Regions from separate parts of the Catenibacterium sp. GCM10023432 genome, predicted to be linked through region 2. Evidence: a T-box and tRNA genes for the amino acid it is inferred to sense, from the RefSeq annotation. Region 2 holds a T-box; the other holds one or more tRNA genes.
The links. The T-box of region 2 lies ahead of lysS (lysine--tRNA ligase). A T-box ahead of a tRNA ligase gene usually reads a tRNA of that ligase, here a tRNA-Lys.
Positions count from the first base shown of each region.

Region 1 (7,163 bases), on a different contig from region 2:
TCAATAGAAATGGCAGACACTTCACCACCGATGATATAATAGAGAACCTGAAAAATATGAATGTGGTGAACAACCATGATCTGTACTATCAGGCAACATATACAAGCAGTGCGATCTGTGATGCATTAAACGATACATTCAGGTTGGATCTCGACAAAGAATACTATCAGCCCAAGGATCTCAATAAAAAAATCAAAAAAATTTCATAAGAAGCTTCCCATACAACAATTTTAAAAGGGAGAAAAACGCCCTTAAACAGGCACTTTTCTCCCTTTTTTACATACCCAACTGTCAAAAACAGGATAATACTTCATATTCTATATACCTCCAAGAAACATTATATTACATATTACACTTCCACGCTATGAAAAAAGTTCTTTTTGTATCTTTTCTAACTGTTCCGGTAATTGTGAAGTAACCGTTTTACCTTTTAAGTAACTCATAGAGCCTATCGGATCCACAAAAGTTAATCGATAAGCATGGAGGAACTGATGATTGAGATGAAACTTCTTCTTTACTTCCTTATTCCATTCAAAATCTCCATATTTACTATCACCCATAACTGGATGTCCTGTCGCACTTAAATGGATACGAATCTGATGTGTACGGCCAGTGATGAGCTGTACTTCTACTAAAGAGCATGTAGAACATCTTTTTAAGACATGCACTATTGTTTTCATAGATAAAGCCCCCGGTGTATCTTTCTTTACTAAATACATCTTTCCTTCATCTTCATTCTTTTTGACATATCCTGATAATGTGGCATCCTTCATATGTCCCATCCCAATAGTAAGATACTTCTTTTCAATGCCTTGTCTTGTTTTCATCATTGTATTTAAATCCTGAAGTGCGCGCATATCTTTACCAAAAATCACAAGTCCACTTGTATTACGGTCTAAGCGATGCACTGGACCTGGTGTAAAGCTGATATTCTTTTCTGGATCATATTCACCCTTCTGATATAAATAAGTGAGTACCTGGTTAGATAATGTATTCACTGATTCATTAATATCTTCATGAACAAGTAATCCGGCAGGTTTATCTACAATAAGAATATGTGCATCTTCATAAACAACTTTAAAAGTAATAGGTAACTCATAAATTGTTAAAGGCTTTGTGTATTCCTTGAATTTATCTTCATATAAGAATAGTTCCACCTCATCTCCCGAATGGAGAATATAGTTTTCCTTTACTCTTTTGCCATTTACTTTAACATCTTTTTTCCTTAACATTTTATATATAAGTGAAGAAGGTGCCTGGACGAGCACTTTCTTGAGATATTTATCTATTCTTTGATGATCATCATATTGATCGATTACTAGTTTTTTCATAACGTCTCCTTTACTCCCCCTCATTATAGCATACACCTCTTAGATTATGGTATAATAAAAGTCGAGGTGACAATCATGGAAAAACAAATAGATTCAACAACAATTTATGATGGAGCCATCATGAAGGTGACTAAGGAACACGTATTATTACAAGACGGTAATACCGCCGTACGTGAATGTGTGTATCATCATGGTGGTGTGTGTATACTTGCGATAGAGGATGATGAAATTATTCTTGTAAAGCAGTTCCGTTATCCAAATAGATGCGATACATTAGAAATACCTGCTGGTAAGCTAGAATTAGGAGAAGATCCTGATAAGGCCTGTTATCGTGAATTTGAAGAAGAAACAAATAGACGTGCTAAAAATATGCGTCCTATCTTAAAGATGCTTCCTACACCTGGCTATTCAAGTGAAATACTCAGAATATATGAAGCAGAAGACTTCAAGGAAGTAGAAGATTCTTTACAGTGCGATGCTGATGAATTCTTAAATATTATTAAGATGCCAATTGATGAAGCCTACAAAGCCATCTTTGATGGACGTATTATTGATGGTAAAACTGTCATTGCAGTTATGTATGCTTACAATAGAAAACATTGTAAATAGTAAAAGAGCTCTAGTTTGAGCTCTTTTTCTTTAGTGTATAGTATTTAATAATTTCACTGATTGTCACAACAACCACATTCAATATATAACAATGAATCATCTTTAATGCAGAAACTGTCATCACCTGATTATTATTCATATAAGTATAATAGTCAGGTACTGCATTTGTGAGAGAATGAAGACCATTGAAGATTGTCTTAAAGATTGTTTCAGCAACACCAATATAGGCTAGACTGATTGTATGTAAGACCTTTACAACAGGCTGATCCATCATATTACCTAAAGCAATATGAACAACCAAGCCAAGTAATAAAATCATCAATGAAAGTAATAAGACATAACTGATATTTATAAATGTATTAATTATATGATGATCTGGTTTTTTCTTTGGTTCTTCTACGACTGGTTCTTCTTTGATTTCTTCTTTTTCCTCTTCTTTTGGAGGGTTATTTTCAGCTTCCATCACCTTTGCAATCACATCATTCAATGCAGCCGTATCCTGTGCATTAAGTGAAAGTGCAGTTGGTTCTTCTTTTTCTTCTTCTACGACAGGTTCTTTAACTTCCTCTTTTTCTAATTCTGCTAGATCTTCATCATTGAAAGTAAAACGACGAGGACGTTCTCTTGTAAGTTCTGATAACTTAGATATATAAGTAGATTTAATGATTTTTAATAAATCAGGATCATCTTTATAAACTTCCTGTAAATTTGCAAATAAAGACTTTAATTTAGCCACAGACATCTCTTTATCCATGCCAAGAAGTGGTTCAAAGATCTTGTAATCTTCATAACGGCCAAAAAGAATATCATTTAATGCTTCATACATTGTATTGGCTACCTGATAAGAACAGCTGATTTCATCATCTCCTGCTTCTACCAGGTCATTTAAATAGATGGTATTCATACCAATATTATTAGCTGAATGAAGAATACCATTCATAGAAGTAATGACTAATGTATCCTTAGGCGTTACCTGGAATCTTTTATCAATATATGCAAGAAGTTCTTCTGATGGAAGTGGTGTAATATCTGTATCACATCCAATAACATAATCCACCTTACGATATAAAGAACCAAGTTCTAGATAATTAATAGCTGATTTTGTCTTATGTGTAGAAACAACTGCAATTGGAATATTATTCTGATGAAAGTATTCAAATAATTCAATCACACCATCTTTTGGTGATAAGCCCTTCATACTCAAATAATTATATAAATCTTTTTCAACACTAGAATTCAACTTATTGCTATTAAGTGTTGCTGCAAGAGGAAGTGTTTCATACATTGTATACATATTACCTAAAGCATGATAAAACTCATCCGCTGTAACAGTAATGTTTTTCTTCTTACATAAATTCTTATAGAAATTATAACGGAGTCTGTTTAGGGGAAATATACATCCATCCAGTTCTATGATTGCTAGTTTTAATTCTGTATCCTCTCTCATAAAATAATACCCCTTTCCCTAATCTAAACATCATTATAGCATAATTCCTAAATGATATGCTATCCTATAAACAAAAAAGCAGAACCGAAGTTCTGCCTTATTTTCAAATGGTCTCCCCGCACGGGCTCGAACCGTGGACCCTCTGATTAAGAGTCAGATGCTCTACCAACTGAGCTACGGAGAGATAGTTCTTGATATTTCTATCAAGAGTATCAGATTTTATCCTGTTAAATTTTAAATGGTCTCCCCGCACGGGCTCGAACCGTGGACCCTCTGATTAAGAGTCAGATGCTCTACCAACTGAGCTACGGAGAGAGGTGTGTCCTCAACCGACGAGTTATATATTACACGATTAAGGACACTTCGTCAACTACTTTATGAACTTTTTTTACGCTTTTTTTAAACCTTTAAAAAAGATCTTCATCGTTCTTATATTTAGAGTTTATGATGATTGTTTCTGTATGATCAATACACTTCTGTACTTCTGTTTCAAAGTCCCATTTTGCTTCATAACCTTCTGCTTTATAAGCCTTAGGTTTAGTTGCTGGGTTATGTGGTGTAAAGATTGTACAGCAGTCTTCATATGGTCTAATAGAGATATCATATGTACCGATCTTTTCAGCAATATTAATAATTTCTAATTTATCCATACATGCAACAGGACGAATAACAGGCGTTGTAATAACCTGATTAATTGTATTCATTGATTCAAGTGTCTGAGATGCCACCTGACCAATACTTTCACCATTGACAATAGCTAAGCAGTCATTCTTCTTTGCAACACCTTCCGCAATTCTATACATCATACGACGCATAACTGTCATTGCATAAGATTCATCACAATGATCATATACAGATAACTGTAGTTCAGTAAACGGAACGATATGAACTTTAATAGAACCATGCGTATAGTCTTTTAATACATTCACTAAGTCTAATACCTTTTCCCTTGCTAATTCATTTGTATAAGGTGGAGAAGCATAGTGAATACATTCTAAGTCTACTCCACGCTTCATTGTCAAATAACCAGCAACAGGTGAATCAATACCACCCGAAAGCATTAATAAGGCTTTACCACCGATACCTACTGGATAGCCTCCAGCACCCGGAATCATGTTATCCATAATATAAATAGCATCTTTTCTATATTCTACACGTACTAAAATATCCGGATTGTGAATATCTACTGATAGTTCTTTTGTTGTATGATGGAATACATATCCTGCAATTTCCTTATTCATCTCAATAGATGTCTTAGGATATGATTTGTCATGTCTTTTTGTATCAATCTTAAAAGTATGACCTTCATCATGATCAATAATATAAGTGACAACTTCCTTGGCCTTTTCTAAGTCATGTTCTACCTTATAACATAAAGAGAAGTTGTGAATACCAAAGATTGTCTTTAACTTATCTGTCACTTCTTCCGCATTTTCTTCATTTAAATAAATATAAAGACGATCATATGTTAATTCATATTCTAAGGCAGAATAGTCATGAAGTATTTCTTTTGTATTCTTTAATAGTTTTCTAATAAATAGTTTACGGTTCTTTCCTTTAGTTGTAAGTTCTCCAAAACGAACAAGAATATGATCTGGTTTCATCTAATTACCTCTGTTTCTTAATTCTATTTAATGTATCTTTTAAAGCATCTAGGAATATATCTAGTTCCTGCTTTGTAGTGAGATGTGAGAATGAAAGTCTTAATGCGCTTGAACTGATAAGAGGATCTAAATGCATTGCTTGAAGAGTATGAGAGATTTCTACTTTCTTACTTGAGCAGGCACTCTTTGTAGAGATATAGATTCCTTTAGTTTCTAGATCATGCACAATGACTTCTGGTTTATAGTGTGGACATGAAATATTCAAGATGAATGGACTCGCATCTTCTGGTGAATTGATGACAATATTATCCATTTCACTTAACTGTTCACGTAAATAGTCATTAAGTGATTTGACATAATCATAGTGACTCTTTTGAGATTCAATGGCTTTACGCATTGTTTTTGCAAGCACAATATCCACACAGGCATTGCTTGTTCCACCTCTCAAGCCATTTTCCTGCTGTCCTCCATTGATAAGAGGAACAATACTTGCAGTACGCTTCTTATAGAGTAAACCACTTCCTTTTAAACCAAATACCTTATGTGCTGAGAAAGTGGCTAAATCAATATCATCCAGCGTAATAGACAGCTTACCTAAAGCCTGTACCATATCAACATGATATTTTGTATTAGGATTCTTTTTATGGACAATAGAAGCTATTTCATGAATAGGATTAATTGTTCCTACTTCATTATTGACATACATTGTAGAAACAAGAATAGTATCTTCTCTTATAAGAGATTCTAATTCTTCTAAATCAAGATGTCCTTTTGAATCAATAGACACATAATCCACTTCAAACCCAAATACTTCTTCTAGCTGCTTAAAAGTATTAGCTACACTTGAATGTTCAAAGGCCGTTGTAATAATATGCTTTCCTCTATTCATATATTGTAAGGCCGTTCCTTTGATAGCTGTATTATTAGACTCTGATGCACATGATGTAAAGATTAATTCTTCAGGACTTACATGAAGTAGCTTCGCGATATGTGAACGTGACTGTTCAATCAAACGACTGACCTCATAACCTGGTGCATAAGCAGAATCAGAATTTGCAAAATAATTTGTTAATAGTTTTGTATATGTAGAGCGTATTTCCTCATCAAGAGGTGTTGTCGCTACATAATCTAGATAAATCATCTAATCACCCCGCCTTAAATAATAACGATATAAAAGAAAAAAGTCCACACTAAGCGGACTTAATTTCTTTTCTTTTGATGAGTTCTTCATATTTTCCTGGTTCAAGTCTTTCTAGAATATCAACTGCAACCTGTAATGCATTGCGATATTCACCATTTCTAAATAAGACTTCAGCCTTAGTAAGTTCTGTATTGACCTCTAAGAACATTGAACGATAACGATTGGCATAAACAATTGCATCTTCTACCATACCCGCTGTCACAATCATATTATGAACATTATCATAAAGCTTATAGATCACATCTCTCGCCCCTTCTACCTTGGCACATAGTTCATTCAATACAACCGGTTTATGGGCTTTAAAACGCTTGATTTCTTCTACCTTATTATAAGAGTCAGTAATATAATCACGATAAGAATCATTCACAAGAGGAAGATGTTCATTCTTGATTTCAGACTTGATTTCCAATAAGACAATATTGATGTTTTCGATGAGTTCTTCTGCTTCCTGATTCTTCTTTTCAATTTCATCTTTCTGCTTTTCAAACTCTTCAAGATATGCATCATGTGTCATCATTCTTTCATAAAGACTCTCAACATGTTCTAACATATTTGCATATGCAAAATGACCCGACTCCATCTGTTCAATAAGATCATTAGCGGCATTTTGAATCTGTATAAACTCTTCATGCTTCTTATTAATAACAACTTCTTCTTCATCAATCACAAATTCAGTAATCAAGCGACGATATTCCTTCATGGTCTGCTGATACATACTTGTAAGTCTCTGAAGTTCATTATAGCTTTCTCTCCATTTTTCCTTGAACTGCTTATATGAGTCAAGTTCTTTACTTAAATCAATCACTAATCCTTCAATAAGACCAGTTAAAGGTTCAAGCACTTCTGCTGCAGCCTTAATATCTACATTCTTTACCTGCACAATGGATTCTTCCATCTGCTCATCCACTTCCTGACGGCGTGCAGCAACCTTCATTTCTTCAAGCGCATAATCATCACCTTCTAAAGAAGCA
Region 1 is NZ_JBHSEB010000034.1:13,886-21,048, forward strand. It holds partial or broken gene ACFOZZ_RS04655 (transposase) at 1-209, shown strand, start outside; gene ACFOZZ_RS04660 (RluA family pseudouridine synthase) at 363-1,331, opposite strand; gene ACFOZZ_RS04665 (NUDIX hydrolase) at 1,407-1,940, shown strand; gene ACFOZZ_RS04670 (HAD hydrolase-like protein) at 1,951-3,387, opposite strand; tRNA gene ACFOZZ_RS04675 (tRNA-Lys) at 3,496-3,571, opposite strand; tRNA gene ACFOZZ_RS04680 (tRNA-Lys) at 3,627-3,702, opposite strand; gene thiI (tRNA uracil 4-sulfurtransferase ThiI) at 3,795-4,991, opposite strand; gene ACFOZZ_RS04690 (cysteine desulfurase family protein) at 4,996-6,132, opposite strand; gene ACFOZZ_RS04695 (septation ring formation regulator EzrA) at 6,182-7,163, opposite strand, start outside.
Region 1: it has a tRNA-Lys gene. The T-box ahead of lysS (lysine--tRNA ligase) is inferred to sense a tRNA for this amino acid. The anticodon was not compared.

Region 2 (7,163 bases):
ACTAGGTTTTGGTAGTCTTCGAGATATTCAGGACGGTGCTGTAGTGATTCTTGGCACAGCTATTGGTGGTGCTTTAATTAAGGATCATAAGGTATTAAGCGGATGTAGATTTGGTGCAGGTGAATTTTCTAATATCATCACTGATTACCATAAGCCATATGATGGTGATACATCTTGGTATGCAAGTAATGGAATCAATGGATTATTATTACATATCCAGGAAGCATTAGAAACAGAAGAGCATTTTACAGGTGAAGAAATCTTTGAAATGGCAAATAATGGAAATGAAGCTGTTTTAAAAGGATTAAATCAGTTCTGTTTAGAAACTGCAGTGCAGATCTACAACATCAATCAGATCTTTGATTGTGAAAAAGTGGCTATTGGTGGAGGTATTAGTGCACAGCCATTACTATTAGAACTTATCAAAAAGAATTTTGATGAAATCTATAATTCATGTTATGCAAGCACATTGCCACCAGAAATCGTAGTTTGTGAATATCGTAATGATGCGAACTTAATAGGTGCTTTATATCAACACTTAAATTAATAAAGGAGGATGATAAGATGTGGAATAAATTAAGAAATGAACCTGTGAATAAAACAGGTTATATCAAACGTATAATCGCTTATGGTATTGATTGGTATTTAGGAAGTGTCTTATCATCACTTCCTCTTATTCTGTTATATATGTCTCTTCATAAGGATGCTGTCTATATTCCTCAGCAGTTATCTATATTTAAGGGATATTATCAAGTAATTGCAGGTGTTCTTTCACTTTCAGTTGCATTTGTGTACTATGTAGTATTACCTATAATTTGGAAAGGACAGACTTTAGGTAAAAAACTATTAGGATTAAAGATTGTGAATGACGACTATCAAGAAGTGAATGTGAAACAACTGATCATCAGACAGGTTATTATGATCTTCTTAGTAGAAGGAAGTATTTATACATGCAGTAATATGTTTCATCAATTAGTCAATGTATTAACTGGATACAATATTGCCTCTATCTGGAATAAAGTAGGACTCGTTATTACTATATTATCTGGAATACTTGTGATTATCTTAAAGTCTAAGAAATCATTACATGATATTGTCTCACATACACTTGTTGTAGACATCAAGTCAGAAGATTATAAGAATATGTTGTTGAGTATTGAAAAGAAAAATAAGAAACAGAATAAGAAAATGAAAAAGAGATTTGCATAAAGTATGATAAAATACCTTTTGGAGGTATTTTATGGTTACGGCAGACCAAATGAATCAATTAAGTGATTTAGAATTAGATATTTACAACTACATCATCTCTCATCGTTATGAAGTGATTCATATGAAACTTAAAGATTTATCTACAGATCTTCATGTATCTTCTTCTATGATTACAAGAGTAGCTAAAAAACTTGGTTATGAAGGATTCTTAGAATGGAAAGCAGAAATGAAACTGGATCAGGAAGATAAACCTATACAAAATAAACGTGCTTTAAATTATATTCTTGATTATTTTAATCGAGTAGATAATAAAGAGTTTGATGATCTTATTCATCAAGCTGCTGAAATAATTGTGAACAGTCACGAGGTAATCTGTTCTGGCATTGGCCTAAGTGATGCGATTGCGAAGTTTGCGGCTTCTTTATTTAATCGTAAGGGAAAACGTACAATGTATATTGGAGACTTCAGTAGCCGTTTTAGGGGGATGTATGATCAAAATGACTGTGCTCTTTTCTTCACAGTTTCAGGAGAAACAAGAGAAATAATTGATCGTATCAAAGACTTAAAAAAATATGATATTAAGATTATTGTGATTACCAATAGTGCCTCTTCAACAGCTGCAAAGATGTCTGATTTAGCTCTTACGTATTATATGCCAAGTACTAAAAATGGTGACTTTTATAGTTCAGCAACACAGGTGCCTGTTCTCTATATTATTGAGTCTATTGCGAATCTATTTATAGAATATGGAATTTACTAAAGAATGCTTGAAAGGCATTCTTTTATTTGTTTTAATACTCATATGTTATGATATGAAAGAGGGACGCTATGAGGGAAAATCTAGAAAAGTATGGCGAAGTCATTGCCGGAAGTATTTTATTATCTTTAGGAATCTGGTTGTTTGTAACACCTAATGGCTTGAACTTTGGAGGTGTAATTGGTACATCACAGATTATCGAAGTTTTTGTAAGAAAACTTCTACCAATTCCTAAATCAATGAACATTGTAGGGATCATCAACTTTATGATTAATATTCCATTATTTATTATGGGATATAGAATCTTGAACAGAGAATTCTGTGTTAAAACAGGTATGAGTGTTGTTGTACAGACTATTACATTATCTTTCTTACCTAACTTAACACATCCAATCATGCCCGATATGTTATCTAACTGTATCTTTGGGGCTATTATGTGTGGCGTTGGTGTAGGACTTGCCCTCAAAGGTAGTGGTAGTGCAGGTGGTATTGATATTGCGGGTGTATGCTTATCTAAGACTAAACAAGGATTCTCAGTAGGAAAGTTATCAATAAGTTTGAATGCAGTTATTTTAACTTGCTGTGCATTTATCTTTGATTTACAGACTACACTGTATTCTATTATCTTTGTATTTGTATTGTATTTCATTAGTGACCATATCCACTATCAGAATATCAATGTGATAGCATTAATCTTCACTAAAGAAAAGGATATGAAGAATGTGATTATGGAAAAGACAGGTAGAGGTGTAACTTACTGGATGGGTAAGGGTGCTTATACAGAAAATGATCAATATATTCTTTATTGTGCAATCAATAAATATGAAGTGAAAACATTTAAGAAGATTGTACATGATATTGATCCACAGGCATTTGTGACTATTAGTGAGGATTCAGAAATCCTTGGTGGATTTGAAAAACGTCTATAGACAAATTAGATTGAATAAGGCAGATAAATTGACCTTGACAACATATTTATTTATTGTCTATAATACTTGAGTAAAAGCTATGAACAGAAGAGTAATATCGATGGAACGCAGAGAGAATTCCTGGCTGGTGTAAAGGAATGGGGAAGTTGATATGAATAAAGACTGGGAGCTGTATTTTGGATCTGATGTGATAAAATAACGTGTTGCCGCGTTAAGGCTTAATGAGGTCTACTTATGTAGATGAATAAGGGTGGTACCACGGTTAACTCTCGTCCCTAGCGGATGAGAGTTTTTATATTCTAAAGAAGGAGAACACACATGGAAGAAAGAAAGTTTACTGATCAGGAATTAGTAAGAAGACAGAAGTTACAGGAACTTAAAGATCTTGGAATTGATCCATTTGGACAGAGATTTGATGTGACTGCTTATACTTCAGATATTAGAAAGAACTATAGCGGTAAGACTGCAGAAGAATTAGAAGAAAGCAAACCAGCTGTAAGTATCGCAGGTCGTATTGTTGCAAAGAGAAGAAAAGGTAAAGTATGCTTCATGAACCTTCTTGATAGAGATGGAAAAATCCAGTTATATATCAAGAAAGATACTGTTGGTGAAGATGTTTATGAATTAGTTAAGAAGAGCGATTTAGGTGATATTATCGGTATTGATGGTGAAGTATTCATGACTCATACTGGTGAATTAACTGTAAGAGTAGAAAAGTATACACATCTTACTAAAGCTTTAAGACCTTTACCAGAAAAGTTCCATGGTTTAACAGATACTGAAGAACGTTTCAGAAGAAGATATGTTGACTTAATCATGAATGATGAAGCACGTAAAGTAGCCTTCATGAGACCTAAGATTGTACGTTCAATCCAGCATTATTTAGATGACAAAGGTTATACAGAAGTAGAAACACCAATCATGAACTCTATTCTTGGTGGTGCTGCAGCTAAGCCTTTCATCACTCATTTCAATGCATTAGATAAAGATTTCTACTTAAGAATCGCAACAGAATTAAACCTTAAGAGATTAATCGTTGGTGGTATGGATGCCGTTTATGAAATCGGTCGTTTATTCAGAAACGAAGGTATGGACAGAACTCATAACCCAGAATTCACTACTATCGAAGTATATAAAGCTTTCTCTGACCTTGAAGGTATGATGGACTTAACAGAAGGTATCATTGCGAATGCCGCAATGACTGTCAATGGTACTTATGATGTAGAATACAAAGGTCATTCTATTTCATTAGCACCTGGATTCAAGAGAATCTCCATGGTTGATGCAATTAAAGAAAAGACTGGTGTAGACTTTGGCGAACAGAAGACTTTTGAAGAAGCTAAGAAACTTGCTGAAGAACATGGTATTGAAGTAGAACCACATTTTGCATATGGTCATATCGTCAATGCATTCTTTGAAAAGTATGTAGAAGAAACAATTGTAGAACCAACATTCGTATATGGTCATCCAATTGAAATCTCTCCACTCGCAAAGAAGAACTTACAGGATCCTCGTTTCACTCAGAGATTCGAATTATTCATCTGTGGTAACGAATATGCAAATGCATTCACAGAATTAAATGATCCAGATGATCAGTATGAAAGATTTGCAAATCAGTTAAAAGAAAAAGAATTAGGTAACGATGAAGCCAACGAAATGGATATGGACTATGTAGAAGCTCTTGAATACGGTCTTCCACCAACTGGTGGTATGGGTATGGGTATCGACAGATTAGTTATGTTATTAACTGGTCAGGAAACTATCCGTGAAGTTATCTTATTCCCACATATGAAGAATAAATAAATCTATGCATTAATATTAGGCATATCTCATGCAAGAGATGTGCTTTTTATTTTATGGTTTTTGAAATGTGATGGGATGAGAACAGAAAATATGGAGGAATAGGAAATGGAAATATGATGGAATGAAGATTAAAAATGTGAAGGAATGAAATTGTAAAATATGATGGAATTCACTGCAATGAGTATGAGAACATACACGAAAAATTATAAAGACTAACTTTTTTTGAAAATGGTGTTGTTTACTTTAGTGTAATACACGGTATTTAAAAAGAGGGCTTAACCCCTCTTATAAACTCTTCTTCACAAATATCTTATTGAATATACTTCTTGTAAATTCATCATCATTCATCATATTGTCTAAATATTTATTGAAGTTCTTCTCATTCTCTTTTACTTGTTCAAAATGTGGATAATTCTCTTCAATCATCTTTCTAGTAGTAGTGTAGCTACTTCCACTAAAGTTATACTGAATAGATTGTACATTATCAATTAAAGAGAAGATAGACACAGAATTATAGATTAGGCTCTTATTGATATAAAGATCCTCATTATGATACCAGTCTGTCGCATTGTAGTTCACAGTGAGTCCTTGATTTTTAGAATCAATTTGAAAAACATAACCGTATTCATGCAAAGGCAGACTATTTAATAAATTTCCTATATTGGAATTATTACCAATATATGGATTCTTATACTTCTTAATATTATGTATGCCACTTAACGGTCTGTTAAATACAGTTGTAGGAACAGTATCTTCTGTATATTTCTTTGCGCTATCTACAATATAATACTCATTAGGTGTGTTCTTGTTGATTCTATAAACATTATAGAATGGGTTGTAGTAGGTTGTCACATTAGAAGTCTTGATCATATATACATAGATAGGAGGTCTATGAGAAGTTATAACACCTACATAATCCATCAACATAAATCCACATAATATTGCAACAAATACTCCACTACTTATTAATAATCTATTTCTCTTCAACTCTCTTGATAACCCATAAACAAATACTATAATACCTACAATAGAGTAAATACAGCACCAGCTGCTTTCCTTATCTAATATCGCAAATGCAGCAAAACATAGAAATGCGCCAAAAATCATAATACCAATAGAAATCTTTCTTTTCTCTTGTACAAGCATATTCTTACTATAATTAATTGTATTCTTTAAGCTCTTTTCTGTTGTTTCCATGATTTTATCCTCCGTTATATATTTCCCATTGAGCAGTTCATTTAAAGAAATGTCCAAAGTTTCACTTAACGGAATCAGTAAAGACAAATCAGGCATATAGTTACCGTTTTCCCATCTAGAGATAGTCTTATTACTGACACCTAATATATTTCCTAGTTGTTCTTGAGTGAGACCTTTTCTTTTTCTATTCTCAGAAATGAACTTTCCTATCTTTTTTGTATCCATAAATATTTCTCCTTTCATGAAAACTATAAAATAAAGCATGAAACAACAACACCCCACAAATAGCGAATACACTACTTTTATTATATATTGTGAAGGTAAGAGGGAACAATCCAGTATATACAGAGTTTTATCTGACTTGTTTATTGTCTCTATTTTCGTTAATATAGTAGATGAAATGAGGTATAAACATGACTGAACAGGTACATAAAAGAAGAAAAAGATATAAAGGTACACACCCTAAAAATTTCTCTGAGAAGTATAAAGAACTTAATCCAGAATTATATCCTGAAACAATAGAAAAGGTTATTTCAAAAGGAAGTACACCAGCAGGTATGCATATTTCTATCATGGTAGATGAAATACTAGAATTCTTAGATATTCAGCCAGGACAGATTGGTTTAGATTGTACTCTAGGATATGGAGGACATTCTTCTAAAATGATGGAAAAATTAGAAGGGCAAGGACACCTTTATGGATTAGACATCGATACTATCGAAATAGAAAAAACAACAGAGAGACTAAGAAATAAAGGTTATGGAGAAGACATCTTTACTCCTATTTTGACCAACTTTAGAAACATTGATCAAGTCAGTGAGGAATATGGACCATTTGATTTTGTCTTAGCTGATTTAGGAGTATCTTCTATGCAGATTGATAATCCAGAAAGAGGATTCTCATATAAGAAAAATGGCCCATTAGACCTAAGACTTAATCCTAAAGCAGGTAGACCTGCTTATGAAATCTTAAAAGACTTATCAAGAGAAGAACTAGAACATATTCTTACAGAGAACTCAGATGAACCATATGCTGATATATTAGCTAAGAATATCTATTCATTCATACGTTCAGGTATGGAAGTAGAAACAACTCAGCAGCTTTATAAGATCATTGATAAAACACTCAACTTTATTGCTGATAAGAATAGAAAAGATATTGTGAATAAGACAGCTGCAAGAGTATTCCAGGCATTAAGAATAGAAGTGAATCAGGAATTTGAAGTATTATACGACTTTGTAGAGAAGCTCCCTCTTATTTTAAAACCA
Region 2 is NZ_JBHSEB010000059.1:3,419-10,581, forward strand. It holds gene ACFOZZ_RS08145 (ROK family protein) at 1-547, shown strand, start outside; gene ACFOZZ_RS08150 (RDD family protein) at 565-1,209, shown strand; gene ACFOZZ_RS08155 (MurR/RpiR family transcriptional regulator) at 1,241-1,969, shown strand; gene ACFOZZ_RS08160 (YitT family protein) at 2,038-2,895, shown strand; T-box leader at 2,966-3,175, shown strand; gene lysS (lysine--tRNA ligase) at 3,214-4,698, shown strand; gene ACFOZZ_RS08170 (DUF4825 domain-containing protein) at 4,984-6,120, opposite strand; gene rsmH (16S rRNA (cytosine(1402)-N(4))-methyltransferase RsmH) at 6,309-7,163, shown strand, end outside.